Linked DNA regions of Pseudolabrys taiwanensis. The protein of the gene in region 1 interacts with the protein of each later gene in a pairwise test. Links are inferred from orthologs where the notes say so. Each region holds a gene or a part of one and is shown in the gene's direction. Other genes may lie near its edges.

The links.
Region 2: the proteins of pepT (region 1) and tpiA interact in binary tests that used the Escherichia coli proteins (3 or more experiments, as listed by UniProt). The link is inferred for Pseudolabrys taiwanensis from one-to-one orthologs.

Annotation. Positions count from the first base shown.
Region 1 is NZ_CP031417.1:1,326,258-1,340,566, forward strand. The notes cover bases 7,138-9,984. They hold pepT (peptidase T), read left to right. Parts: upstream 7,138-7,842; coding sequence 7,843-9,126; downstream 9,127-9,984. Other genes in these bases: DW352_RS27290 (CGNR zinc finger domain-containing protein), read left to right, coding at 7,165-7,800; DW352_RS06400 (Bug family tripartite tricarboxylate transporter substrate binding protein), read right to left, coding at 9,171-9,984. In the rest of the region: DW352_RS06340 (tripartite tricarboxylate transporter substrate binding protein), read left to right, coding at 1-194; DW352_RS06345 (L,D-transpeptidase), read right to left, coding at 207-1,370; DW352_RS06350 (alpha/beta hydrolase), read left to right, coding at 1,555-2,478; DW352_RS06355 (hypothetical protein), read right to left, coding at 2,500-2,742; DW352_RS06360 (haloacid dehalogenase type II), read right to left, coding at 2,851-3,573; DW352_RS06370 (HU family DNA-binding protein), read left to right, coding at 3,895-4,200; DW352_RS06375 (AraC family transcriptional regulator), read right to left, coding at 4,323-5,096; DW352_RS06380 (DMT family transporter), read left to right, coding at 5,194-6,114; DW352_RS06385 (alpha/beta fold hydrolase), read right to left, coding at 6,181-7,029; more of DW352_RS06400, read right to left, coding at 9,985-10,148; DW352_RS06405 (glutathione S-transferase family protein), read right to left, coding at 10,145-10,915; DW352_RS06410 (fumarylacetoacetate hydrolase family protein), read right to left, coding at 10,957-11,817; DW352_RS06415 (polysaccharide deacetylase family protein), read right to left, coding at 11,823-12,668; DW352_RS06420 (TetR/AcrR family transcriptional regulator), read left to right, coding at 12,761-13,435; DW352_RS06425 (MFS transporter), read left to right, coding at 13,742-14,309. UniProt on the Escherichia coli protein: Cleaves the N-terminal amino acid of tripeptides.
Region 2 is NZ_CP031417.1:960,974-975,384, forward strand. Bases 11,183-14,131 are described here. They hold tpiA (triose-phosphate isomerase), read left to right. Parts: upstream 11,183-12,255; coding sequence 12,256-13,008; downstream 13,009-14,131. Other genes in these bases: DW352_RS04615 (SurA N-terminal domain-containing protein), read right to left, coding at 11,183-12,068; secG (preprotein translocase subunit SecG), read left to right, coding at 13,131-13,529; DW352_RS04630 (CTP synthase), read left to right, coding at 13,711-14,131. Outside these bases: DW352_RS04565 (ComEC/Rec2 family competence protein), read left to right, coding at 1-1,394; DW352_RS04570 (SphA family protein), read right to left, coding at 1,431-2,417; transcriptional repressor LexA, read right to left, coding at 2,609-3,316; DW352_RS04580 (molybdopterin molybdotransferase MoeA), read right to left, coding at 3,455-4,663; cyclic pyranopterin monophosphate synthase MoaC, read right to left, coding at 4,846-5,283; indole-3-glycerol phosphate synthase TrpC, read right to left, coding at 5,448-6,260; trpD (anthranilate phosphoribosyltransferase), read right to left, coding at 6,315-7,343; DW352_RS04600 (anthranilate synthase component II), read right to left, coding at 7,354-7,998; DW352_RS04605 (cupin domain-containing protein), read right to left, coding at 8,066-8,572; trpE (anthranilate synthase component I), read right to left, coding at 8,627-10,144; more of DW352_RS04615, read right to left, coding at 10,158-11,182; more of DW352_RS04630, read left to right, coding at 14,132-14,411. UniProt on the Escherichia coli protein: Involved in the gluconeogenesis. Catalyzes stereospecifically the conversion of dihydroxyacetone phosphate (DHAP) to D-glyceraldehyde-3-phosphate (G3P).

The DNA of each region.
Region 1 (14,309 bases):
CGGCGCCGATCGTCGAAAAGCTCAACCGTGAGATCACCAAGATCGTGCAGCGGCCGGCCATCAAGGCCGCCTGGGAGAAGCAAGGCGCATCGCCGATGGTGATGAGCCAGCCGGAATTCGCGTCGTTCATGAAGGCCCAGGTCGACAAATGGGCCAAGGTGATCGCCGACAATCACATCCGGCCGATCAACTGACCGCCGGGCAGGCTACTGGGTCAGAACAATGAAGCCGGTCTCGGCGCCGGTTTCGTCGCTCAGCGCATTGTCGGACACGATCAGCGACGATCCGACCGCCAACAGTTCGCCGAGGCGCGCGGTCGCATCGGGCGGCAGTTCGAACCGCGCGAGCGCCTGCGCCGCGGTCGGCGTCTTGGCGAGATCGGCGGCGCGTTTCTCCAGCCGCTCCCGCGTCTTCGCCGACATCTTCTGCTTACCCGGCTTCTGCGCGTAGCCACTGGGAATGGTCAGGGCCGTCCACAGCGCGTTGCCATCCTTGATATCGGTGACCGTGAAGACGTGCGTGCCCCAGGGCTCGTCCGGCTGTGCGATGGTGACGGGCGCGTCGAACAGCGGCTCGAAGCCCTGCCGCACGTAGATCTTGCCTTCCTTGCGGCTGATGAAGGCCTGCACCGGCGGTTTCGGCTTCGGCCGCGCTGCCGGCTTGGGCGCATCGGCTGGCTTGTTGGCCCCCGCGGCTGCCGCCAACTCTTCGGTCGCGGCGGCCACCGCCGTACCCGTGACATCCTGCACCGGCTTCGGCGCAATCAGATGTGCATCGGCGAACCGCACCGGCACGACCTGATCGCGTGTGATGACGACGCGCATACCGAGCTTCGACAGTCCCCACAGCTTCACCGCGAAAGCTTCAGGCAGGCGGATACAGCCATGCGATGCCGGGAAGCCCGGCAGCGGTCCCTGATGCAAGGCGATGCCCGACCAGGTGATGCGCTGCATGTAGGGCATCGGCGCGCCGCTATAGATGTTCGAACTGTGATAGCGCGACCTGGCGATCACCGAGAACACGCCCATCGGCGTCGGATGGCCGGGCACGCCTGTCGAGATCGGCGCCTCCCCGACAGGAACGTCGTTGGCGAACAGAGTCGCCCGCTGTTTGGCGATCGACACGACGATCTGCAGCGGCCCCGGCGGCACGCTTTGCTTCTTCTCTTGCGTGACTTTGTGCTTCGGCTTGTGACGCTTGCGGACTTGCGGCGCCGGCGGCGCCTCCTGTTCATAGCCGCCATCGTCGTAGCGCCAGAACCAATCGGCGGAGGCCGGTCCGATCAGACCGCACAGCAACACCGCCGACGCACAGACGGCAACACCAAACCTTGCCGGCCGCGAACGGCGTATCGTGCCAAATTGGGTCACGTCTTCTTCCATTCGGGTTGCCGCGGCTCAGCGCCGTTTTCGATTTAAGACGCCGCCGCGCGCGAGTCGCAAGGCAACTCCCCGTGTTGTGAGACACCCCCCTGGCGGCAGCGCTGGCATTGACTTACCGTCGCTTCGCCAAACCACGCAACGCAAGTGCGCGAAAACGCGTCACGGGGAAACGATGAACGAAATGATGCAGGCGGTCATCAAGGCCGAGGATCACTGGACCACCAAGGACGGCGGCGTAAAGCTGTTCCTGTTCGAGAAATATGTCGGCGATCCGGCGGCGACGAAAGGCACGGTGCTGTTCGTTCACGGCTCCTCCATGGCCGGGCAGCCGACCTTCGATCTGCAAGTTCCCGGTCGGCCGGATTCCTCGGCGATGGATCATTTCGCCAAGCGCGGCTTCGATTGCTGGGCGGTCGATATGGAAGGCTACGGCCGCTCGACCAAGGAACGCGACAACAACGCGCCGATCTCGATGGGCGCCGACGACTGCTACGCGGCGGCGCTGTATATCCAGAAGCTGCGCGGCGCGCGTCCCCTGCTCGTCTACGGCATTTCGTCCGGCGCGCTCCGCGCGGCGCTTTTTGCCGAGCGCCATCCCGAGATGGTGGCGCGGCTTGCGCTCGATGCGATGGTGTGGACCGGCGAAGGCTCGCCGACGCTCGAGCAGCGCCGCAAGAAGCTGCCGGACTTCATCGGCAAAAACCGGCGACCGATGAATAAGGCCTTCATCCATTCGGTCTTCGACCGCGACCATCCCGACACGGCCGAGCGTCACGTGATCGAAGCCTTCGCCGAGGCGGTGTGCGCGCTCGATGACTCGGTGCCGACCGGCACCTATGTCGACATGTGCTCGAAGCTGCCGGTCGTCGATCCGGCGAAAATCCAAGCGCCGACGCTGATCATGCGCGGCGAGCACGACGGCATCGCGTCGATGGACGACCTCATGAAGTTCTTCGCCAAGCTGCCCAACCCGGACAAGCAGTTCACCGTCATGTCCGGCATCTCGCACGCCAGCTTCCAGCAGAAGAACTACATGATGGTTTACCACATCCTCGCGGGCTGGTTCTCGCAACCCGCGCCCGTCTACAAGGGCTAAGCGCCCGCCGCGAAAGCGCCGTCACCGATAATAGCGATAAGAGCGATGGTGACGGCGGTGCCCGCGGTCATAGTGATGCCCGTGTACATAGCCGTAAGCGCGATAGCCGCGGCGCTGGGGTAGCGGCTTCGCGCCGCTATACGGTTTGCCGTAGCTGTCGACGTTGGCCGGCGCGTTGGCGCCGTAGTTCGGTAGGCTTTGTGCGTTTGCGAAGGTCGTCGCCGCGAAGACGAGCGCCGCGCTCAACATCATCTTTTTGATCACTGTCTTCTCCATCGTTGCACGATTGTGAACCGGAGAGAGAAGACAGAAGTTCGCTCACAAACCCGTGTTCCGGCCGCGCTCACCGGCGCCGCGCGATCATCCTCGCGTTCAGGCTTGCAGCTTGGCAGCGATCTCGTCGAGCCCCTGCCCGATCACATCGACCGGCACCGTCGGCGCCCGCTCGCCCTTGCCCGGCCCGTACTCGTTCGGCCGCGCAATGTGGCCCGTGCGCAAACCGCATTGCGCGGCGGATGCGAGATCATGCGAATGCGCGGCGACCATCATGCATTGCTCAGGTCTCAGATCGAGCGCCTCACAGGCCGCGAGATAGACCCGCGGTTTCGGCTTGTAGTCGCCCGCGACCTCGGCGCCGAGAATCGCATCCCATGGCAAGCCATTACGCCGGGCGAGATCGACCATCAGCGAGATATTGCCGTTCGAGCACGGCGCGATCAGGAACTTGCGCTTGAGCCGCGCGAGCGCCGCCGGCACCTCCGGCCAGGCATCGAGCCGGTGCCAGGCAAGTGTCAACTCGTGCAGCACCGTGTCAGGCAGGCCGACGAGCCCGAAACGCGGCGCGAACCGCTCGAGATTCCTGCGGTGCAGCACATCGAGCTTCGAGAACGGGATTCGGCCGGCGCGTACCTCTTCCATCCCCGGCTGGTACTCGGCCCGCCAGGCGTCGGCGAAGGCCGCCCAGTCGAGGCGGTGCCCGAGCGGCGCCAGGATGCGCTCGGCCTCGCGCGCAACCGACGCGCGCCAGTCAACCAGGGTGCCGAAGACATCGAAGAGAAGCGCCAGGACGCCGGCCGTGGGGGTGTCAGCGGACATGTGGCACGCCCCCCACTAGGGGCCCGAAATATGGGCTAAGTGCTTGATAAAATGGCGGGAGCGACGGGACTCGAACCCGCGGCCTCTGCCGTGACAGGGCAGCGCTCTAACCAACTGAGCTACGCCCCCGCGGGCGTGGCGCAGGAGTTATAGGGGGCTCGACCTTAAGTCAAGAACTCCTCGTAGGACTGTCATCGATTTGCGAAAAAGCCTTATTTTATGCGACAAATCGATGGGCATAACGCCCCCGAATCGTCTAATGCGGGCACGGGCGCCCGGCGTCACGCCGTGCGCCGCGGATTCGACAGGAGGGTCCCAACGATGGCTACACCTGGAAAGACAGCGACTCCGGCTACGGTCACCCTGAAGCATTTGGCTGCCGCGCTCGCGGATACGCACGAAATTCCGAAGAAGCAGGCAGAGACCGTACTCGGCGATCTCGTCGACAACATCGTGAAACACCTGAAGAAGGGCGAGAAGATCCGTATCGGCGGCCTGGGCATCCTGCAGGTCCGCAAGCGCGCCGCGCGCGTCGGCCGTAATCCGGCAACCGGCGAGCAGATTCAGATCAAGGCTTCCAAGAAAGTGGCCTTCCGCGCCGCCAAGGAGCTGAAGGAAGCGATCTGACCGCACAGCGGTCGACCCTCCGGGGAAGAGAAGATTCGCGGCAGGCGCGGAGCGATGGCTCCCGCCTGCCGTTTTGTTTTCCGCCTGGGATAGTCAGCCGCCTGCCCGCGATGCTCGCCGGTCTAGCGATAGAAGGCCGACGGCGGCGCCCCAAAATGGCGTCGAAACATCGCCGTGAATGCGCTCTGACTGGCATAACCGCAATCGAAGGCGACATCGATAATCCGCTCGCCGCTCGCAATTCTGCGAAGGGCGAACAACAGGCGCGCTTGTTCGCGCCATTGCGCGAAAGTCATTCCGGTTTCTTTGACGAAGAGCCGATGCACCGTTTTCGCCGTCACGTTCAGTCGCTCACCCCACTGATCGGCGGTCGACGAATCGGCCGGGTGATCGATCAATGCCTGGCAGATCGACTTGAGCCGCGGGTCGCGCGGCAGCGGCAGGTGCAACGGCAACACATCCGATTCCCGAAGCTCGTCCACCAACAGCCGCATGACCCGATCGTCCCGGCTGTCCTCTTGGTAGTCGGCCGGCACCTGGACGGCCGCGACGATGAGTTCGCGCAGCAGCGCGGATACGTTGATGACGCAGCTTTTCGCGGGAAGGTTGCCGATCTTCCGCGCATCGATGAAAACCGTCCGAATCTTGACCGCGCCGGACATGCGGACGTCGTGCTCTAGGCCGGCAACGATCCACAGCGCTCGATTGGGCGGCACGACCCACGTGCCGGCCGCCGAGCGCACGATCATCACGCCCTCGATCGCATAAAGAAGCTGTCCGCGTGGATGGGCATGAAGGCCGGTGGAAGTGCCGTCGGGATAATCCACCTCCATCGCCGCCAGCGCGCGATCCGTGTCGTGGAATTCCAAGTACCGCGTGGAGAGGTCGTCGAGCATGTCCCAATCTCTACATCCAAGGTCACAGTAGAGCGATACGGACTGATCGGAAAGCGATACGCCGGAACCTCGTCAACGACGTTCAGAGCCGAAGCCCATGAAAAGTAAATTCGCTTTCCTCTATCCCTTTTTCGCAATCGTCCTTTGGTCCGGAAATGTCATCGTCTCGAGACTGTCCGCGCACACGATCGGACCCGAGGCGATCACCTTCTATCGTCTTGCCTTAGCCGTGCTCTTAATGAGCACATTCGTCGCCGTGCCGGCATGGCGCAATCGTGCGATCATCTGGCCGAATCTCGGACAGTTGGCCATCCTCGGCTTTCTGGCGATGTGCCTGTTCCAAAGCCTGTCTTATCTTGCCGCGGAGAGCACAACCGCGACAAACATGGCGGTGTTTACGGCGCTGACACCGCTATTGACGGTGGCCCTGAGCGCTTTGCTGCTGAAGGAACAGCCGACCATCGGGATGGTCGGTGGCGGCGTGCTGTCGCTGGCAGGGCTTGTCTACCTGGTGAGCGCCGGCGATCCCGGCGCGATGGTGCGCGAAGGCGTGCACCTCGGCGATCCTCTTATGTTCATCGCGGCTTTGGGTTACGCGCTTTACGGTGTGCTGCTGAAGCGCTGGGATCTTCCCGTTGCGGGCTGGCAATCGACCTATATGCAGGCGATCTGCGCGCTGGCGATCATGTTTCCCGCGTTCCTTGCCACGCCGGCGCCGATGCGTGCGTTGAACGGCGCGACCCTGCCGCTCATCGCTTATGCGGGCGGCCTTGCATCGGTCGTGCTGCCCTTCTTCTGGCTGCGCGGCGTGCACCTTCTCGGCCCCAGCCGCTGCGCCGCCTTCATGAACCTGCTGCCGGTACTCACGGCGTTGGCTGCGATCGCGTTCCTCGGCGAGCCCGTACAACGCCATCATGTCATCGGCGGCGGCGCTGCGCTCCTCGGCGTCGCCTGCGCCGAGCTCTTGCGCCGCCCCTTACGGGGCGCGCCGGCGAAGAGGGGAAGCGCTGTCGCCTGAGCGCAATCTCGGCGATGGTAACGACGGGCGCCAAGCCGAAGCTCGCGCCCGTCGTCTTGATTCCGGCTAGCGGCGCGGCAGGAATTCGCGGATCGCTGCGCCGATTTCCGCTGCATGCGTCTCGAGGGCGAAATGCCCGGTGTCGAAGAAACGCACTTCGGCCTGTGGCAGATCGCGTTTGAAAGCCTCCGCTCCCGCCGGCAGGAAGAATGGATCGTTACGGCCCCACAGTGCGATAAACGGCGGGCTGTGCTTCCTGAAGTAATCGTGGAAGCTCGGATACGCCTCGATGTTCGACTGGTAATCGAGCATCAGATCGAGCTGGATGTCGGCATTGCCGGGCCGTGCCAGATAGAAGTCGTCGAGGCTGCGGCCGTCCGGCGACACCGTCGCCGGATCCGGCACGCCATGCGTATATTGAAAGAGCGTCGTCTCCGGCGTCAGAAAACCGCGCAACGCGTTGCGATTATCGAGCGTCGGCGATTCCCAATAGGCGCGAATCGGATTCCAACCGTCACTCAATCCTTCGACATAGGCATTGCCGTTCTGCGACACGATCGCGGTTATGCGCTCGGGATGACGGCTCGCCAGCCGGAAGCCGACCGGCGCGCCGTAATCGAACACATAGAGCGCGAAGCGATCGAGACCGATCACCTCGGTGAAGCGAGCCATCACCTTTGCCAGATTGGCAAAGCTGTAGGTGAAGGTATCGCGCGACGGCTGCGCCGACTGGCCGAAGCCCGGCAGGTCCGGCGCGATGACGTGAAAATCGTCCGCCAGTTCCGGGATCAGGTCGCGGAACATGTGCCCGGCCGACGGGAAACCATGCAGTAGCAGGATAACCGGGCGGCCCGCCTCACCGGCCTCGCGGTAGAAAATGTCGACGCCGTCCACGCCCACGGTCCGGAAGTGCATAAGGCAGTTCTCCGCTCTCGCTCAGGCTCTCGGAATGAGTAACCTTTGTTTTTCTATTTTATTGGTTACTTGTTGCGCATAACTTGTCAACGCGCCGATTGCCGGTTATCACCGCTTCGTGATCGAGGAGTTCGCATGAGCCCCACCCCGCACCCCGTGCCAGCCGACGACGCCGAACCCGCCGGCGCGGCGCCCTGGCCGGCGCTTGGCGACCACCTGGCGCTCGATTTCCTGAACACGACCGCCACGGCGCGCGGTGGCCGCGTCGAATGGCTGAGTTCAGGCGAGGCATTCCTGGAGTGGCTCAAGACGGCCGCCGTCATCGACAAGCCGCCGCGCTTCGAGCGCGCGGCGCTCGACGGCGCTGCAAAGGACGCGATCGAATTGCGTGAGTGGTTCCGTGGCGTACTCGAGCGGGTGAAGGCCAAGGGGCGCGGCGCCATGGCTCCGTCCGACCTCAAGCGGCTGAATGCGTTGCTCGCGCGCGGCGCGACCTTCCAGCGCGTCGAGCCGACATCGGACGGCTTCAAGACCGTCAGCGTCCGGCCGGTGGACGATGCGCAAGCCCTGCTGGCGCCGCTGGCCGCCGCGATCGCCGACCTCCTCTGTCACGGCGATCTCGCGCTGGTGCGCCGCTGCGAAGGCGAGCAGTGCACGTTATGGTTCTACGACCGCACCAAGTCGCACCGGCGCCGCTGGTGCAGTCAGGCGCTGTGCGGCAACCGGGCCAAAGCGGCGGCGTTCCGTCATCGTCACCGCGATGGGCATTGATCGGCCCCAGGCCCTCTTGCCTTGGCAGCCTGCCGCGCATTTATGGGGGACACACGAGCCTGGAGAGACGCGGTGCCAGCCTTCCCCGCCTTCGACCACACCGTCCTCGAGCGCTTCCTGCGCTATGTGACGATCGACACCCAATCCGACCCCGATTCGCCGACGACGCCGTCGACCGAGAAACAGAAGAATCTCGGCCGGCTGCTGGTCACGGAGCTGCGCGAGATCGGCCTTGCCGACGCCGACATGGACGACAACGGCTACGTCTACGCGACGCTGCCGGCGACCAGCGCCAAGACGGTGCCGGTGCTCTGCTTCTGCTCGCACATGGACACCTCGCCCGACTGCAGCGGCGCCGGTGTGAAGCCGCAGATCGTGCGCAACTACCAGGGCGGCGACATCGTCCTGCCGGGCGATCCGGCGCAGGTCATCCGCGCCGCCGAGCATCCCGCCCTCGCCAAGCAGATCGGCAACGACATCGTCACCACGGACGGCACAACGCTGCTCGGCGCCGACAACAAGGCCGGCGTCGCCGAGATCGTCGATGCCATGCGTTTCCTCGTCGCCCATCCCGAGATCAAGCACGGCACCATCAAGGTGTTGTTCACGCCCGACGAGGAGATCGGCCGCGGCGTCGACAAGGCCGATCTGAAACGGCTCTCCGCCGACTTCGCCTATACCATCGACGGCGAGAGCGCCGGCACGGTGGAGGACGAGACCTTCTCGGCCGATGCCGCGGTCGTCACCATCCAGGGCGTCAGCGCGCATCCCGGCTTTGCCAAAGGCAAGATGGAGAACGCGATCAAGATCGCCGCCCGCATCATCGACAACCTGCCCAGGGACACCTGCTCGCCGGAGACGACGGAAGACCGCGAAGGCTTCGTGCATCCGCACGGCGTCGAAGCCGCGCTCGACGGCGCCACGCTCAAATTCATTCTGCGCGACTTCACCGATGAAGGGCTGAAGGACAAAGCGGCGGTGCTGGAGCGCGCGGTCAAAACCGCGCTCAAGGACTTCCCGCGCTCGAGCTATCGCATGAAAGTCACCGAGCAGTACCGCAACATGCGGCAGGTGCTCGAGCGTCATCCGCAGGTGGTCGCCAATGCGATGGAGGCGGTGCACCGCGCCGGCCTCGCGCCGATCAAGAACAGCATCCGCGGCGGCACCGACGGCTCACGCCTGTCCTTCATGGGCCTGCCCTGCCCCAACGTCTTCGCCGGCGAACACGCCTTCCACTCGCGGCTCGAATGGGTCAGCGTTCAGGACATGGAAGCCGCCGTGCGCACCATCGTGCACCTGGCGACGATCTGGGAAGAACAAGCCTGAGGGCGAATGGCGCGCGGACTATAGCCGCCCGCGCGCCGCCTCGGTCACTCGACCTTGATGTTGGCGTCCTTGATGATGGGCGTCCACTTCTTGAGTTCTTCGTCCTGGAACTTGGCGAGATAGGCCGCCGACTGCTCCTCCGGCGGATAGACATCCTGGCCGACATTGGCGAGTCGCTTCTTGACGTCCGGATCGGCCAGGGCCTTTTTCGCCGCCGCCTCGAGCTTGGCAACGACCTCTTTGTCCATCCCCTTCGGTCCGAAGAAGGCCGTCCAGGTCGAGATGTAAAGACCGGGCAACCCCGCTTCATCGACCGTCGGAATGTCCGGCGCCGATTCGAGCCGCTTCTTGGCCGTCACCGCATAGGCGCGAATGGTGCCGGCTTTGACGTGCGGCAGCGAGGTCGCGGGCGTATCGAACATCAGATCGATGTTGCCCGCCGCGAGATCCTGCATCGCCGGCGCGAGCCCGCGGTAAGGCACATAGTTGTATTTCACGCCCGTCATCTTCTCGAAGAAGACGCCGCCGACGTGCCCGACGCTGCCGACACCCGAGGTGCCCTGCGTCGCCTTACCGGGATTTGCCTTCAGCCAGGCGATCAGCTCTTTCAGATTGGTGGCCGGCGTCTTCTTGCTGGACACGATGAGCAGCGGATTGACCGACACCAGCGCGATCGGCGTGAAGTCGTCCTTCACATCGTAAGGCAGCTTGTAGATCGCGCTGTTGGCGACGTGGGTTCCCCAGATCCCGGTCATGATCGTGTAGCCGTCGGGAGCGGCGCGGGCGACGCGCGCCGCCGCGAGGCCGCCGGCCGCGCCGCCGACGTTCTCGACGATGACCGTCTGCCCCAGCGCATCCTTCATCTTGTCCGCAACGATGCGGCTTGTCGTATCGACCGGGCCGCCGGCCGGAAATGGCACAACAAGCGTAATCGGCCGCGACGGATAAGAGTCGGCGAAGGCCGGCGCCGCCAGGGCCGCCAGGCCGACCGCCGCCGCAATCAACTGAAGCCGTTTTGTCATTTTGTTGTTTCCTCCTTGATGGCCGGCGCGAGAGGCAGGAACTCCGACATCCTCGCCCCGGGATAGAATGTCTGCTGGAAAGCCGGACGGGCCTTCATCCGCTCGTACCAATCGGCGACGCGCGGAAACTTCTCGTTCCAGATGGTGTCCATGCCGAGGTCGGCCATGCGGTCGATCAGCGGCGCCACGATGATGTCGGCGAGCGTGTATTGCTCACCGAGCAGCCAAGGGCCCTTCTCGAGCGCCGCATTCATGCGCGAACACGTATTGGCGATCTGCTCGTACGAGGCTTCGACGTCCTCTTTCTTGAAGCCCTGCGGCCCCATGCGGCGATAGAACTGCTTGCGGATCGGCCGGACATCGGACTCCACGCCTTCGAAGGTCTTGCGGTCCATGCCTTCGTAGCGCGGCAGGAAGCCCATGTTGAATGACGGCACACGCACCGCCGCCGTCGGCACTTCTTCGAGGAACCGCATCCAGGCGCGCATACGCGCCCGGTCGGCGAGATTCTCCGGCGACAGCCGCACCTCGGGGTAACGCTCCTCGAGATATTCGCAGATCACGCTGGAATCGACGATGATCTCATCGTCGTCGACCAGTGTCGGCACCACGCCGTTCGGATTGATCTTGAGATATTCCGGACGCAGATGCTCTTTCGCCTTGCCGATATCGAGCTTCACGTCCTTGAACGGCAGCTTCTTTTCGGCAAGGCAGATGCGCACCTTCTGGCTGCAGGTCGAGTGCGCGGCGTTGTAAAGCGTCAGCATGTCAGGTCCTTTCCGGGATGGCGCGGTCGCGCATCATCCCCTCACTCAGCGGCTTTGACGACGGTGTTGCGCAATGTGCCGATGCGCTCGATGCGCACATCGCAGACGTCGCCGGGCTTCAAGAAGATCGGCGGCTTGCGCGAGAAGCCGACGCCGGCCGGCGTGCCGGTGGCGATGACATCGCCCGCCTTCAACGGCAGGAAAGCGGACGCGTAACTGACGATCTCGGCCACGCCGAACAACAGGTCCGAGGTGTTGCCATCCTGCAGGACCGTGCCGTTCACCGTCAGGCTGATGGCGAGCTTGCCGACATCGCCCACCTCGTCGGGTGTGACCATCCAGGGCCCAAAGGCGCCGGTGCCGACAAAATTCTTTCCCGATGTGACCTGGCTGGAATGAAACTGCCAGTCGCGCACGCTGCCGTCGTTGAAACAGGAATAGCCCGCGACATGGGCCATGGCGTCTTCGCGCGCAATGTAACGGCCGCCCTTGCCGACGATGATCGCCAACTCGGCCTCGTAGTCGAAATCGTTCGAGACCTTCGGCATGACCAGAGGCTCGCCGTGGGCGACGAACGTCTCCGGATAGCGGATGAACAGCGACGGCTGCTTTGGCCGCGGCCGCGCGACACCAGCAGCCTGCACTTCGCGCAGATGGTCCTCGTAGTTGACGCCGACGCAGTAGCAATGCGCGCAGTCGGGAATGACCGGCAGCAAGGTCACGCTGTCGAGCGTCCGGTCGGCCTTCTGCGCGGCGAAGGGCGCCGCCGCCGCCACGCCTGCCCCTTCGAGCAGCGCGCGCAACGATGGTACGCCCAGCCGCGCCGCCAGATCGACGATGCCGGCCTCGGTCGCGAGACCGAAGCCGGGCTTACTGTCGGCGATGTAGCTGACGAAGCGCATCGCCTTCAGGCCTTGCCGTTCTTCATCGCGAGATCGGTCAGATGCGCGTGCTGCGTCATCCACGCGTACCGGCTTTCCTGCGCCAGCTTGATCGCTGCCTTGAACGCCATGGCACCGGCCGGACGACCGAACACATGCGCATGCGCCGTGATATCGAGAGACGCGGCGGGCGAGCGGATCTCGCTCCAGCCGTCGAGCATGGACTTGAGCACGCGGACGAACATGTCCGGCTCGTTGCCGTAACGGATGCAGAGCGGGAAGTCGTTGACCTCCATGGTGAACGGGATCGCAACGACTGGTCCCTTCGCGGTATCGACGACGTAAGGCAGATCACGGTCGAAAGCATCGGCGAGCCAGGTCATCCCCTCGCCCGCCAGCAGTTCCGGCGTGTTGAGGCTCGGCGTCGCGCGCGGGCTGATCCAGCCTTGCGGCCGCATGCCCGACGTCTTCTGCAGCACGTCGATGCAGCGCTTGAGGTCGGTGAGCTCTTCCTGGCGGCTTTGATAGGCCGGAATGATGTGTTGCGACCAGGAGTGCGCGGCGATGATGTGCCCCTGTTGCACGATCGCCTTCATCAGGTCGGGATTGCGTTCGGCGAGGATGCCGCTGACGTAGAACACCGCCTGCGTCTTCGTGTCGGCAAGCACATCGAGCAGCCGCCACGCACCCGTCTTTGCGCCGTATTCGGACCAGGACTTCGCCTGCGTGTCGTAGACGCCTGCGCGCAACGGATTGCCCATCGGCCCGATGCCGGGCGCGGCATCGTCCGTCCACCCTTCGAGCATCACGCTGACGGAAATTGCGAGCGGTCGTCCGTCCGGCCAGCCGAACGGCAGGGCATCCTGCGCCATCCTCGAGTCCTCTTAAACAAGTGTTTTATACGTTTGTATGAAACAAGCATTTAAGGTATCGTTTGTCAATCTGGTTCGGAAGGCGACCCACTATGACGAAAAGGCCCGCGCTGATGCGGGAGGCCGCCCGGGAGCGGCCGGAAACGGCCACTCAGGCCCGTATTCTCGACAGCGCGATTACGTTGTTCGCGGAGCGAGGGTTCTCTGAGGTCACGGTGCGCGACATCGCGGAGCGGGCCGAGGCCAATCCGGCCGCCATCAGCTACTACTTCGGCGCCAAGGAGCAGCTCATCAAACAGGCGATCCGTTCGGTGATCGCCCCGTTGAACGAGAAGCGTTTCGCCGCCCTCGCCGCGGTCGAGGCGCGTGGCGACTTCACGGTCGAGGACGTCGTCCGTGCGATGGTCGAGCCGACGGTCGAAGCCTGCATGGGCTCGCACGATTGGGATCGGCATTATGCCCGCGTGCTCGTTCTGACCTTCGCGCTGCGGCAGCAATTCGTCGATCAGGCGATGTCGGAGGAGACCGATCAGGTCGCGATGCGCTTCGTCTCCGCCCTCGCCCGCGTCATGCCCGCTCGGGATCGCGCGACATTGTTCTGGTGCTACGACTTCATGATCGGCGCGCTGATGCACATCCTGCTCGACGGCTCGCGCGGCTATCGCCTGCGGCGCTTGTCGGAAGGCACCGCCGACACCGCCGATGCCAAAGCCATGATCGTGCAACTCGTGCGCTTCATCACGGCCGGCCTGAAAGCGCCAACCTGAGAACCAGAGCGACCGCTGATGAACAACGGTCTCTTTCCGCGGCCCCGTCACTTCGGCGGACACAGGCGCCCTTGCGCGAGAAAGTCGCACGATATAATTCTCGCATGTCGAAAAAGGCAGGCGTGGTAATGGGTAGGCCCACGCCCCTCCGGTTAACGGAGGCTCTGTTCCTCGCTTCGCCGCATGCGGCGAGCCTGTCGAACCCCCGACGGTCCCCGGCGCAGCTCTGCTGTGCCGCCGGTTCGTCCGCGTGGGTTGTCAGCCGACACACTGCTCCGGGCGGACCTTAACCTCGGAGCCCATTCCATGGTCGACATCAGTGTCGAAAATCCAGACGCACCGCGCCGCGGTTCGGTCGCAGTCATCGCCGTTACACTGTTCCTGAACGTCACCGGCTTCACGTTGATTTTGCCGGTGATCCCGTTTCTCGTCGGCCGCTATGTGCCGCCCGACCGTGTCGGACTTTACGTCGGATTGATCGTCTCCGTCTTCGCCCTGTGCGCGTTCGCCGCCGCCCCGGTTCTTGGCGCGTTGAGCGACCGTTTCGGACGACGGCCTGTTCTTCTCCTGTCGCTGATCGGCTCCGCCATCGGCTACGTCATCTTCGGCATGGGCGGCGCGCTTTGGGTGCTGTTTCTTGGCCGCATCGTCGACGGCCTGACGGCCGGCAATATCAGCACCATCTTCGCCTATATTGCCGACACGCATGCGCCCGCCGAGCGCGGCCGCATCTACGGCCTGCTCGGCGCGGTCGCGGGCTTCGGCTTCATGTTCGGACCGGTGGCCGGCGGATTCTTAGGGGCGCTGTCGCCGACGATGCCGTTGTTCGTCGCGGCTGCGATCACGGTCCTGTGCGCGTTTTGGGTTTACATCG
Region 2 (14,411 bases), 360 kb from region 1 along the record:
TGTACGTGTCGAGCCTGGCGCATGTGCTGTCGATCTCCGGCTATCACATGGCGGTGGTCGCCGGCATCGTGTTCTTCGTCATCCGCGCCGGGCTAGCGCTGTCGCCGTCGCTCGCGGTCCGCCGGCCCATCAAGAAATGGGCGGCGTGCGCGGCGCTCGTCGCTGCGTTCTTCTATCTGCTCTTGTCCGGAGCGGAAGTCGCGACGCAGCGTTCCTTCATCATGGTGGCGATCGTCCTCATCGGCGTGATGGCCGACCGGCCGGCGATCACCTTTCGCACGCTGACCGTCGCCGCGCTGTGCGTGCTCGCCTGGTCGCCGCAGGCCGTGGTGCATCCGAGCTTCCAGATGTCGTTCGCCGCGACGCTCGCGCTCGTCGCTGCGTATCAATACGGCCTGCCATGGCGGCCGGATGCCGACACGTCGATCGGCGCCCGCGTCGCATTGTGGGGCGGGCGCGAAGTCGCCGGACTCATCCTCGCCTCCCTGGTCGCGGGTTTCGCCACCACGCTCTACGCAGCCTTCCATTTCCATCGCATGGCGCCCTATGGCGTGCTCGCGAATCTCTTCGCCATGCCGGTCGTGTCGGTGCTGGTGATGCCGATGGGCATTCTGGCGCTCGTGCTGATGCCGTTCGGCTTCGACGCGGCGTTCTGGCGACTGATGGGCGCCGGCATCGACTGGATGACCAGCGTCGCATTGTGGGTGGCGAGCCTGCCAGGCGCGGTCGGGCACATCCATGCCTTCGGTGTTGGGCCGCTGCTCATCGGCACCGCCGGATTGCTGCTGGTCTGCCTGTTGCGGTCACCGCTGCGCTGGAGCGGGGCGGTCTTCTGTACGATCGCCATGTTGTGGGTCCTGGCGACGCCGCGCCCCGACGTGCTCATTGCCGCCGATGGACAGACGGCGGCCATCCGCAATGCCAGCGGCCGCTTGTCGGTGCTGCACAGCGGCCGCGACACCTTCGCCCTCAAGGAGTGGCTGGCGGCCGATGGCGACGACCGCACGCCGACGGACAAGACGTTGAAGGAGGGCGTGCGTTGCGACGCCGTCGGCTGCGTCGCCACCCTCGGCAACGGCCGGCTGATCGCTGCGTCGTTGGCAGCCGAAGCCTTCGCGGAGGATTGTATGCGCGCGGCGATCGTCGTCAGTCCGCGGCAAGCGCCGGGCGCCTGCAATGCGCTGCTGTTCGACCGCGCGCGCTGGCGCGCGCACGGCGCCATGACCTTGCGCTGGACTGGCGATGCGTTCGAGACGATCGCCGCGCGTCCGGCCGGCTACGGGCGGCCGTGGGCGCCGGCACCGCAAACCGTTGCGCTATCTCAAAGCACAACCAGCCGTCCGACACCGCAGGACGCGACGCCGCGCATGGAAGATCTGGAGGCGAGCGATTGAGATTACCCGCATGCGCGGGTGATGACGGCACTGCCGCTAGTAGAGCTTCTTGGCGAGGGTCAGATAAAACGCCGTCGTCATCGCCGTGTTGTAGGCGAACACCGACGTGCGCGCCTTGAACTTGATGGCCGCACCGAGATCGGGAATGTCGTAGTTGAGGACGCCGCCGAGGCTCAGAACTTCCGCACGGCGGCCATCGGGCGCCACGGCGACGTCGCCGCGCGTATCGTCGGTGATTTGGCGCAAATAATAACCGGCGACACCCACCTGCCAGCGTCCGATGTGCTCCGAGACGGCGAAGTCGATATTGATGTTCTTGCCGCTGACGTAATCGGTATCGGAATTCCGGCCATAAGAGTTCAGGTAGATCTTGCTGCTGAACTCCGTGCCGTCCGCAAGCAGCGGCGGCGTCGTATAAGTGAAGGCGAGCGAGGGGGCGACGATGACGGTGTTGCTGCCGACGGTAACGCCGTTGCTGGCCTGAATGCGGGCGTCGTAGAGGCCGGTCGGGAGCACCGCGCCGAGGCCAGCGCGAACGGCGAGGCCTTCGCGGATGGGCGCGGCGCCTTTCTCGTGCGATGGCCGCGTGAAGCCGAAAAAGCGCGACCAGGACCCTTCGATGTAGATGTCGCCGAAGCCCGACTTGCAACGCTCTGCATTGGCCGACGTGATCTGTCCGCACACCTCGCCGACGCCGGCGACGCCCAGCAATCCGACCGAGCCGTCGAATAGCTTGAAATTCGGCACATACAACAGGACGCCGGCGGCGCTTTTGGAGTCGATGCCGACGGCATCCAGGCCGGGACGGGTCTGGCCCGTGCCATCTCTGAGCTGGTAGGCCGAGGCACCGCCCAGGATGGCGGCGCCGTAGAGGCCCGGCGTCGGCAGAAAGGCCGAACGGATGTCGGTGCCGCCGATAGGCCCGGCGACCGTACTGCCTTCGGCGGCGAGCGACGGCGCGGCACCAAGCGCGAGGCAGCACACTCCGAGCACGACGCGCAATGCCGCTTTCACGACGTCCACAGTCCCCGTTCAATAATACCGGGCACCGTAGAGTTTGCTTACCAACTTGCCTAGGCGCAGTTTCGCCCGTGCCGGGGCGCTCCACGGGAATCGAGACATACCGCACACAGCGCATCGGCCGTCGCGCTTAGGGACCGGTTGGCGGCCGGCACCTCAGGGTGACGAGGGCAGATCGGAGAGGGGAGTTATCTTCAGTAGCGCCGGAAAAGCCCGACCAGCTTGCCCTGAATGCGCACGCGGTTGGGCGGCAGGATGCGCACCTCGTAGGCCGCGTTGGCCGGCTCGAGCGCGATGGAGGCACCGCGGCGGCGGAAGCGCTTGAGCGTCGCCTCCTCGTCGTCGATCAGTGCGACCACGATGTCGCCGGTGTCGGCGACTTCCGAGCGGCGGATGAGGGCGATGTCGCCATCGAGGATGCCGGCCTCGATCATCGAGTCGCCGCGCACTTCGAGCGCGAAATGCTCCCCGGTCGACAACAGGTCCGGCGGCATGTTGATGACATGGCTCTTGGTCTGGATCGCCTCGATCGGCGTACCGGCGGCGATACGGCCCATCACCGGTACGGCGATCGGCCGGCCGCTGGTATCGTCCTCCGCTGCCACCTGACGGACGCGGCCGAGGTCGCCCTCGATGACGCTCGGCGTAAATTTGCGGGCGCGGCCGTTGCCCACGCCGTGCCCGACCGAGTCGGGAAGCTTGATGACCTCAATGGCGCGCGCCCGGTTGGGCAGTCGGCGGATGAAGCCGCGCTCCTCGAGGGCGGTGATCAGCCGGTGGATCCCGGATTTGGAGCGCAGGTCGAGCGCGTCCTTCATCTCGTCGAAAGAGGGCGGAACGCCGGCCTCGGTCAGCCGCTCGTGGATGAAGCGCAAAAGCTCGAACTGCTTGCGGGTCAGCATCTGTTTCTCCCGTCGCCCGGCCAGGCCCAGCCCTTACGGCGAATGGGCAGCCGGCTCGAAACAAATCATGAACGGACACTATCTGTTCGATATGTGTTCCGCAAGGATTTAATTTCGGGTGAACAATGCAAACGACCGCTATAGGCCTAGCTTAAGGATGACGCAGGGTGAACCGGCTTGCGCAAAAGGCGCGTAAGGTTCCCGAATCACAAGGCAATCCGCCGCGGCCAACGGTGCCATCAGGGAACTGTCCTGCGACGGTACCGGGGTGGCGATGGGCCCATCAGGCCCCGGCGTCAGCAGCGCGCGCATATAATCGGCGCGCTCGTCGTTCTCCGGCAGATCGCGGCCCAACAGGGCTCGATCGGGCACATGGTCGATCACGGTGCGGCCGGTGAGTCGGCGGATCAGCGGCACCAGAAACAGGAAGGCGCAGACGTAGGACGAGACCGGATTGCCGGGCAGGCCGAGCACCTGCAGGCCACCGAGCCGTCCGTGCATCATCGGCTTGCCGGGGCGCAGCGCGACCCGCCAGAACGAGAGGTCGAGACCTTCGGCTTTCAGCGCACGCTGCACCAGATCGTGCTCGCCAACCGACGCGCCGCCGGTGGTAACGAGCACGTCGGCGCCCCAGGCGCGTGCCTCGCGCAGCGCGGCGACGATGTCTTCCAGACGATCGCGCACGATGCCGAAGTCGCGCGACTCCGCGCCTTCGGCCTGCGCGAGAGCGGTCAGCGCGTAGCCATTGGAATAGACGATCTCGCCGGCGCCCGGTTTGCTACCCGGCATGACCAATTCGTCGCCGGTGCCGATGATGGCGATCTTCGGTCGGCGATGGACCGGCACGCTCGGATAGTTCATCGCGGCCGCCAGCATCAGGTCGCGGTCGCTCAGCCGACGTCCTTTGTGAAGCAGCGCTTCGCCCTCGGAGAAGTCGATGCCTTTGGCGCGCACGTTGCGGCCCTTCGCCGTCGGCTTGCCGAAGGTCACCTTGTCGCCATCGCGCTGGGCGAGCTCCTGGATGACGACCGTGTCGGCGCCGCGGGGCATGACGCCGCCGGTGAAGATGCGCGCCGCCTGACCGGGTGCCACCTCGCCTTCGAACGGGTGGCCGGCCGCGACTTCGCCGACGACGGTCAGCGTGGCCGGCGCTTCGGCCACGTCGGCGCCGCGGACGGCGTAGCCGTCCATCGCGGAAACGTCAGCGGGTGGCTGCGTGCGCGTCGCGGCGATGTCTGCGGCCAGCACGCGCGCGAGCGCCGCGGGGAGTGCGACCGTTTCGGCGGGGAGCGGCGCGGCTTCGGCAAGGACCTGGCGCAGCGCTTCAGCAACCGGCATCAGCGCCATGCGAGCTCCGCTCGTCCCCGCGAAAGCGGGGCCCCAAAGTCATGAATGGAAAGCTTCAAGAATCTCGCGCGGGATTCCCGCTGCAAGTCGGCTGTAGCCGACTTGCACACTTTAAGTGCCAGATATCGGGTAAGCCCGATGTCCGCTCGCGGGAATGAGCGGAGTTTGGGGTCCGCCATGCGCTATTTCTCCGCGCGGTAATGGCCGGAGCGGCCGCCGCTCTTTTCCAGGACGCGGATGCCTTCGATGCGCATGCCGCGTTCGACCGCCTTGACCATGTCGTAGATCGTCAGCAGCGCGACCGAGACGGCGGTCAGCGCCTCCATCTCGACACCGGTCTGGCCCGTGACCTTCACCGTCGCCTGCACCTCGAAGCCGGGCAGCGCGTGCTCCGGATTGATCTCGATCGTCACCTTGGTGATCGGCAGCGGGTGGCAGAGCGGGATCAGGCTGTGCGTGCGCTTGGCGGCCATGATGCCGGCGAGGCGGGCGGCCCCCAGCACGTCACCCTTCAGCGCATTGCCGGCGATCACCATGTCCAGCGTCTCCGCCTGCATGATGATCTTGCCCTCGGCGACCGCGACGCGCTCCGTCTGCGGTTTGGCGGAGACGTCGACCATGTGCGCCTCGCCACGCTGATCGATGTGGCTAAGCTTATTGGCGAGGGGGGCTGCCGCCTTCGCTAGCGCCTTCTTGGCGCCACCCTTGGTCCCGTTCTTGGTCCCGTTCTCGGTACCGTTCTTGGCGCCTCGCGCGGCGGTCTTCGGGCGTGACGCCATGGCCGCTACTCCGCCGCCGGGGCGTGTTGGCGGGCAAGGAGCGCGCGGGTGGCGGCGGTGACGTCGGCCTGCCGCATCAGGCTCTCGCCGATGAGGAACGCGTTGATCCCGGAGCGGGAGAGGCGGGCAAGGTCGACCGGGGTGAAGATGCCGCTCTCGCCGACGATGATGCGGTCGCGCGGCACCTGCGGGGCGAGGCGCTCGCTGACATCCAGTGACGTGACGAAGGTGCGCAAGTCCCGGTTGTTGATGCCGATCATTCGCGATCGTAGCTTTAATGCGCGCTCCAATTCGTCTTCTTGATGAACTTCAATAAGCACGTCTAAGCCATTGGCAATGGCTGTCTCTTCAAGGTCCTTGGCGGTCGCGTCGTCGACGCCGGCCATGATGATGAGGATGCAGTCGGCGCCCCAGGCGCGTGCCTCAACGACTTGGTAAGGATCGTAGAGGAAGTCCTTACGAAGTATGGGTAATTTGGTTGCTTCGCGGGCCTGCCCGAGGAATTCCGGGCGGCCCTGGAAGGAGGGCGCATCGGTCAGCACGGAGAGGCAGGTCGCGCCGCCGGCCTCGTAGGCTTTGGCAAGCGACGGCGGATCGAAGTCGGCGCGGATCAGGCCCTTCGAGGGGCTCGCCTTCTTGATCTCGGCGATCAGGGCGTAGTCGCCGGCGGCGACGCGCCGCTCGATCGCCTTGAGGAACCCGCGCGGCCGGGCCATCGCCTTCGCTTCGGCCTCGAGCACCGAAAGCGGCTTGGCGCGCTTGGCCGCCGCGATCTCCTCGCGCTTATAGGCCTCGATCTTGGTCAGGATATCGGACATCAGCTTTCCTTGGCGCGCGAGCTTAGCCGAAAACCGGCGCCGGCTCTTGTGGGATCATGCGCCTTCGAGCGCGCACGATACCGCAATCAACCGGTCCAGCCGGCCTTCCGCCTCGCCGCTGTCGATCGCCTTGGCGGCAAGCGCCGCGCCGTCCTTCAGCGTTTCGGCCTTGCCGGCGACGACCAGGGCTGCGGCGGCATTGAGCACGGCCACCTCGCGGAACGGGCCGTCCTTGCCTTGTAGCACGGCGAGCAGCGCCTTGGCGTTGTGATCGGCATCGCCGCCGCGCAGGGCGTCGGGCTTCACGCGCTTGAGGCCGGCGTCCTCGGGCGAAATCTCGAACGAGCGTACCTTGCCGTCCTTGAGTTCCGCCACGCTGGTCGGGCCGGCGGTGGTGATCTCGTCGAGCCCATCCGAGCCGTGCACGACCCAGACGCTTTCCGAGCCCAGGTTATTGAGCACCTGCGCCATCGGCTCGGTCCAATGCTTGGAGAAGGTGCCGACCATCTGCCGCTTCACGCCGGCCGGGTTCGACAGGGGGCCGAGCAGATTGAAGATGGTGCGTGTGCCGATCTCGACGCGGGTCGGGCCGACGTTCTTCATGGCCGGATGATGCGCCGGTGCGAACATGAAGCCGATGCCGGCCGCGCGGATGCAGTGAGCGACCTGATCGGCATTGAGATCGATCTTCACGCCGAGCGCCTGCAGCACGTCGGCCGCGCCCGATTTCGACGACAAAGCGCGGTTGCCGTGCTTGGCGACCGGCACGCCCGCGCCCGCCACGATGAAGGCCGCGCAGGTGGAGATGTTGTAGGAGCCCGACGCATCGCCGCCGGTGCCGACGACGTCGACGGCGTCGGCCGGCGCCTTCACGCCGAGCATCTTGGCGCGCATGGTGGTGACCGCGCCGGTGATCTCGTCGACGGTTTCGCCGCGCACGCGCAGCGCCATCAACAGGCCGCCCATCTGCGAGGGCGTGGCTTCGCCCGACATCATGCGGTCGAACGCGGAAGCCGATTCCTCACGCGTGAGGCTCGCACCGGTCGCGACCTTGGCGATAAGCGCCTTGAATTCGTCCGCCATAGGCGCTCCTTCAACGTGCGATGGATTGTGCCGCCGTCGCCTGCGGAGGCGCGGCGCGTGCCCGCCGCCCGCGCTCGGCATTCCAGTCGGCGGCGAGATCGAGGAAGTTCTTGAGCATCAGGTGGCCGTGCTCGGAGGCGATGCTCTCGGGATGGAATTGCACGCCGTGCACCGGCAGATCCTTGTGCATCATGCCCATGATGAGGTGATCGTCGGTTTCGGCATTGACGGTGAGCGTGGGCGGCAGACTCGCGCGTTCTACCACCAGCGAGTGATAGCGCGTCGCTTTGAACGAACCGTTGATGCCGCGGAACACGCCGCTGTTGCTATGTCGCAGCTCGGAAAGCTTGCCGTGCACCGGCACCGGCGCGCGCACCACCTTGCCGCCGAAAGCCTGGCCGATCGCCTGATGGCCGAGGCATACGCCGAGCAGCGGAATGCTCTCCGCCGCCGCGTCGATCAGTTCGAGGCAGATGCCGGCTTCGTTCGGCGTGCACGGCCCGGGCGAGAGCACGATCGCATCCGGATCGGCCGCGACCACCTCATCGGCGCTGATCTTGTCGTTGCGATGCACGACAACGTCGGCGCCCAGCCCGCCCAGATAATGGACGAGGTTGAAGGTGAAACTGTCGTAGTTGTCGATCAGGATGATCATTTTTCTGCCCAGCGGAGCGGTCTTAGGCCGCGTCCGCTAGGGGGTCAAGCAGGGCGGCCGACGGGCCTCAGCCCTTATGGATCGGGTCGATCCAGGCGACGTTTTCCGGTTTTTCGACCGGCTCGATGTCGAGATTGACCACGACCGCCTCGTTGTCCGAGCGCACCAAGACGCATTCGAGCACTTCGTCGGGGCTCGCGTTGATTTCCTGATGTGGCACGTAAGGCGGCACGTAGATGAAGTCGCCGGGGCCCGCTTCGGCGGTGAACTCGAGGTTCTCGCCCCAGCGCATGCGCGCCTTGCCGCGCAGCACGTAGATCACGCTCTCGAGCGCGCCGTGATGATGCGCGCCGGTCTTGGCATTGGGATGGATGTGAACGGTGCCGGCCCAGATCTTCTGCGCGCCGACGCGGGCGTAATTGATGGCCGCCTTGCGGTCCATGCCCGGCGTCTGCGCCGTGTTGGGGTCGAGCGAGTTGCCCGGGATCACGCGCACGCCGTCGTGCTTCCACTTCGGCTCGTGGTCGTCCGGGTGATCGTGGTCGTGATGGTGGTGATCGTGATCCGAACCCATGGCGTCACTCCCGTTTGTCTTGGCCTTTGAGTATAGGCTTTGTTATTCGACAGACTACTGCCCGCGTTTGGCGGCGCTCGCAAATCGCCGTGCTTCCTCAGCGGCGCGGAACAAGGCTTTCGCCTTGTTGATGCACTCTTGCTGTTCCGCGTCCGGATTGGAGTCGGCGACGATGCCGGCGCCGGCCTGCACGTACATCTTGCCGTCCTTCACCAGCGCGGTGCGCAGCACGATGCAGGTGTCCATCTCGCCGGCGGCGGAGAAGTAGCCGACGCAGCCGGCGTAGAGGCCGCGCTTCTCCTTCTCCAGTTCGTCGATGATCTGCATCGCCCGCACCTTCGGCGCGCCGGAGACGGTGCCGGCGGGAAAGCCGGCGGCGAGGGCGTCGAGCGCATCGTGCTTGGTGTCGAGCTTGCCTTCGACATTGGAGACGATGTGCATCACCTGGCTGTAGCGCTCGATGAAGAACTTGTCGGTCACCGTGACCGAGCCGATGGCGGCGACGCGGCCGACATCGTTGCGGCCGAGATCGAGCAGCATCAGGTGCTCGGCGCATTCCTTCGGGTCGGCGAGCAACTCTTCCTCGAGCGCTTTGTCTTCATGCGGCGTCGCGCCGCGCGGCCTTGTGCCGGCGATCGGCCGGATGGTGACGACGTCGTCGCGCACGCGCACCAGAATTTCCGGGCTGGAGCCGGCGACGGCGAAGCCGCCGAAGTCGAGGAAGTACAGGAACGGCGCCGGGTTGATGCGTCGCAACGCGCGATAGAGCGCGAAGGGCGGCAATGTGAACGGCGCCTCGAAGCGCTGCGCCAGCACGATCTGGAAGGCGTCGCCGGCGGCGATATAGTCCTTGGCGCGCGCGACCATCGCCCGATATTCGGCCGGCGTGGTGTTGGACTTGGCCGGCACATCGAGCGGGCCTTCGGCATAGCCGGACAGCGCCTTGTCGAGCGGCCGGTCGAGCGCATCGACGACGCCGGCGAGGCGCTCGGACGCGCGGGCGAGGGCGGCTTTGGCGTCGACGCCGGGCTCGGGCCGCACGGGCGTCACGACGATGATCGAATCCTTCACCGCGTCGAACACCACGATCAGCGTCGGCCGCACCATGATCGCGTCCGGCACGCCGATCGGGTCGGGCTTGGCGGACGGCAAATCCTCCATCTGCCGCACCATGTCGTAGCCGAGATAGCCGAACACGCCGGCGGCCATCGGCGGCAGATCGTCCGGCAAGGCGATGCGGCTCTCGGCGATCAGCGCGCGCAGGGCGGCGAGCGGCGGCTCGGCAACCGCGGTGAAACTGTCCGGCTTGCTGCGGGCCGCGCGATTGATCTCGGCCTTGCCGCCGTTGGCGCGCCAGATCAGATCGGGGTCGAGGCCGATGATCGAGTAGCGCCCGCGCACGGCGCCGCCTTCGACCGACTCGAGCAGGAAGCTCAGCGGCTTGCCGCCGCCGAGCTTCAGGAAGGCCGAGACCGGCGTTTCGAGGTCGGCGACCAAGGTCGTCCAAACCACCTGCGCTTGCCCGCGATCGTAACGCTCCGCGAAGGCTCGTTCGGATGGTTCGGTCTGCATGGCCCTGTTCGGTTCACTGTTCGGCGGCGCCGCCGATGACCTGATTCAGGGCCTCTTGGTTGATGCTCACGCCAAGGCTCTTTTCGAGGCCGGTCACGTATTCGCCGATGACGTCGTCGGAATAGGCGTTCTGCAACGTGCTGGTGAGAGCCTGCGTCTGAGGCGCGGTCGCATCGAAGGTCGGCTGCGTCACTTCCACGACGCGGAAGACGAAGCGCTGCGTCGCGTCGTCGCCTTCGGCCGTGCCGGCGCTGCCCTTCGCCGTCGTGAACGCGGCATCGAGCAGCTTCGCCGAAACGTTCGGGGTGGGGCGGCCGCGTTGCAGGTCCTTCGCGTTCTGCACGGTCACGCCGCTCTCCGTCGCGAGCTCGGCGATCGGTGTTCCGGCCTTGAGCTTACCGAGCAGTTCGTCGGACTTGGCCTGCAGCCGCTTGGCGATCTCATCGTCGCGCCAGCGGGTGGCGACCTGCTCGCGGACTTCGTCGAGCGGGCGGTCATGAGCCGGCGTGACGCCGGTCACGTCGTAATAGAGAAAACCACCGTTGGGCAGTTGCAACGCCTCGGTGTCGGCGCCGACATCGGTGCCGAACGCGGTGTTCACGACGTTCGCGACATTCGGCAGCCCCTCGACCGGCTTGCCGTCGGGGCCTCGGCCGGAGCGGTCGATCGCCGCGATGTCGATCGATTTCAGGCCAAGCTTCTTGGCCGCTTCGGCGAGCGTCGCACCGCCGGCGCGTTCGTCTTCGATCTTGTCGCGCAACTCGCTGATGGTCGAGCGCGCGCGGCTTTCCGCGAGCTGCTGCTTGATCTCCGCGGCGACGTCTTCGTAGCTCTTCTGTTCGCCGGGCTCGATCTTGCCGACGGTGAGCAATACGGTGCCGAAGCGGCCTTTGACCGGCTGGCTGACCTCGCCCGGCTTGAGCGCGAAGGCGGCGTTGGCGACCGCGGGGTCGATGATGCCTGTCTTCTCGACCATGCCGAGATCGGTGTCGGAGGCCTTGAGCTCGCGCTCCTTGGCGATGTCGTCGAACGTCGCGCCTTTTTCGATCTTCTCGCGCGCCGCGGCGGCATCGGCCTCGTTCGGGAATACGATTTGCCGCAACTCGCGCTTCTCCGGCTTACCGAACGAGCTCCTGTTCTGCTCGTAATAGGCCTTGGCGTCGGCATCGGACACTTCGTTCGGCTTGGCCAGTTCGGCCGGCGACAGCGTGACCAGCGTCAGCTTGCGATATTCCGGCGCGCGGAAGAGCACCTTGCGCTCGTCGAAATAGGCGCTGAGCTGTTCGGGCGAGGGCTGCGGCACGTCGCCGGCCTGCGCCGCGCCGAGTGCGAGATAGTCGATATCGCGCCGCTCGTTCTGAAACTGGTTGATCGCCTGCAACATCGCCGACGGCGTGCGCAGGTCGCCGCTGACGCTCTGGGCGATCTGCCGGCGCAGCAACACGCGACGCTGTTCGTCCACGAACCGCGTTTCGGTGTAGCCGGCATTGCGGATGAGCGCCTCGAAGCGGGCGCGGTCGAACTGGCCGTTCGGCGCCTTGAAGTTCGGATCGTCCATGATGCGGCGCGCGATCTCGGCGTCGGACAGGCCAAGGCGCAACGTGCGGGTTTCCTCATCCAACGTTGTTTCCGCGACCATCTGGCCGAGGATCTGGCGGTCGAGACCGAGCGCGCGGGCCTGATCGGGCGTAACCGCACGTCCCATCTGCCGGCCGATCTGCTGCAGGCGGTCCGTGTAGTACTGCCGGAACTGCTCGATCGAGATTTCGGTGCCGCCGACCTTGGCGACCGCATTGCGGCCGAAGCCACGGAAGATGTCGCCGATGCCCCAGATGGCGAAGCTGATGACCAGCACGCCCATGACGGTCGCCATGATGGCTTTGCCGACCCAAGTCGAGGAGACTTTTTGGATACCGCGGAGCATGCGCGCGTTTCTTCCCAGGCTTAGATGTCGATGAACCAGAAGGAGGGTGGAGCGGGCCCTTTTAAGGCCGGGGTCAACTCGTTGCAACTCAACATGGATCGGCTGCGACCAACGGGCGCTCGGGGGAAGCCCTGGCGCATGCGGGACGGGTCTGGTAACCGCAGCGCCCAGAGGGGTTCAAGAAAAGATGGCAGTTCACAAGATACGTCCGCTGGTTGCGGGCAATTGGAAGATGAACGGGCTCACGGCCTCCGTCGGTGAGCTGAGCAAGATGGCGGCGGGTGTCGGCGGGTTGCATGCGGACCTCATGATTTGTCCGCCCGCGACCCTGATCGCGGCCTTTGCCAAGGCGGCCCAGGGCTCGCCCATCGCCATTGGCGGCCAGGACTGTCACGCCGCGGCTTCCGGTGCCCATACCGGCGATATCGCCGCGGAAATGCTGGCGGATGCCGGGGCGACGGCCGTTATCGTCGGTCATTCCGAACGCCGCACCGATCACCATGAAACCGATGCCCAGGTGAAGGCCAAGGCCTTGGCGGCCTGGCGGGCGGGACTGATGGCTATCGTTTGCGTGGGTGAGACCCGGGCTGAGCGCGAGGCCGGCAAGACGCTCGACGTGGTCGGGGGGCAACTCGCCGGCTCGCTGCCTGATGGCGCGGCGGCGACGAACCTGGTGGTCGCCTATGAGCCGGTCTGGGCCATCGGCACGGGCCTGACGCCGACGCCGGCGGATGTCGCCGAGGTCCACGGCTTTATCCGCAAGCGGCTGACGGAGCGTTTCGGCGAGGAGGGCGGCGCCGTCCGCATCCTCTATGGCGGCTCGGTCAAGCCGTCGAATGCCGGCGAATTGCTCACCATCGCCGACGTGAACGGCGCCCTGGTCGGCGGCGCCAGCCTCAAGGCCGAGGATTTCCTCGGGATTGCGGCGGTTTACCGCTGACCGCCGGTGGGGTGGAAAACGCCAAGGTGATCGTGTAGACACCGCCGCGAATTCCTATATGGAGCGCGTGGACGCCGGCTTGCCGGGGCGGGCCCGCGCGGCTTTTGAACGGATTTGGTCTTATGCAGCACGTCATCATCGTCATTCATCTGATGCTCGTTCTGGCGCTCATCGGCGTGGTGCTGTTGCAGCGCTCGGAAGGCGGCGGCCTCGGTATTGGCGGCGGTGGCGGCGGCTTCATGAGCAGCCGCGGCACGGCCAACGTGCTGACGCGGGCGACCGCCATCCTGGCGGGACTGTTCTTTGCGACCAGCCTGATCTTGTCGATCCTGGCGGGTATGGACCGCAGGCCGACCTCGATCTTGCAGGGTGGCCAGAGCGGCCCGACCGCGCCGATTCCCGGCGGCGCCGTGCCGCCGCTCGGCGGCCAGGGGGGCCTGCTCAACCAGCTTCAGGGGGCGCCATCGGCTCCATCGGCGCCAGCGGCGCCGTCCGGCCCACAAGTGCCGCAGTCGCAGTAAGCGGGTTCAACGAAGGGCCGGGAAATCCGGCCCTTCGGCGTTATGGGGTAAGCGAGAGCGTGAAGAGAGTGATGCAAGCGCCGGTAAAATTTGAGAGTTCACAGGCTGCGCACAGGCGCGAGGCGGTCATTCGCTTTTCGCGCTCGTCGAATCGATTCGGGGGGACTAAAGGTTAGGTCCCATGGCGCGGTACATTTTCATCACCGGCGGCGTGGTCTCTTCACTCGGTAAGGGTCTCGCATCCGCAGCACTTGGCGCGGTCTTGCAGGCGCGCGGCTACAAGGTCCGCCTGCGCAAGCTCGACCCTTATCTCAACGTCGATCCCGGGACGATGTCGCCGTATCAGCACGGCGAGGTCTTCGTCACCGATGACGGCGCCGAGACCGATCTCGACCTCGGCCACTACGAGCGCTTCACCGGCCGCCCGGCGAGCCGCCAGGACAACATCACCACCGGCCGCATCTACCAGGACATCCTGACCAAGGAACGCCGCGGCGACTATCTCGGCGCGACCATCCAGGTCATCCCGCACGTCACCAATGCCATCAAGGACTTCGTCCGCGAGGGCAACGAAGGCTACGACTTCGTGCTGGTCGAGGTGGGGGGCACCGTCGGCGACATCGAGGGTCTGCCGTTCTTCGAGGCGATCCGGCAGCTCGGCAACGACCTGCCGCGCAACCACGCCGTCTATGTCCACCTGACCTTGCTGCCTTACATCCCGAGCGCGGGCGAACTGAAGACCAAGCCGACCCAGCACTCCGTGAAGGAGTTGCGTTCGATCGGCATTCAGCCCGACATCCTTCTGTGCCGCACCGACCGGCCGATCCCGGAGGGCGAGCGGCGCAAGCTGGCGCTGTTCTGCAACGTGCGCGAAAGCGCCGT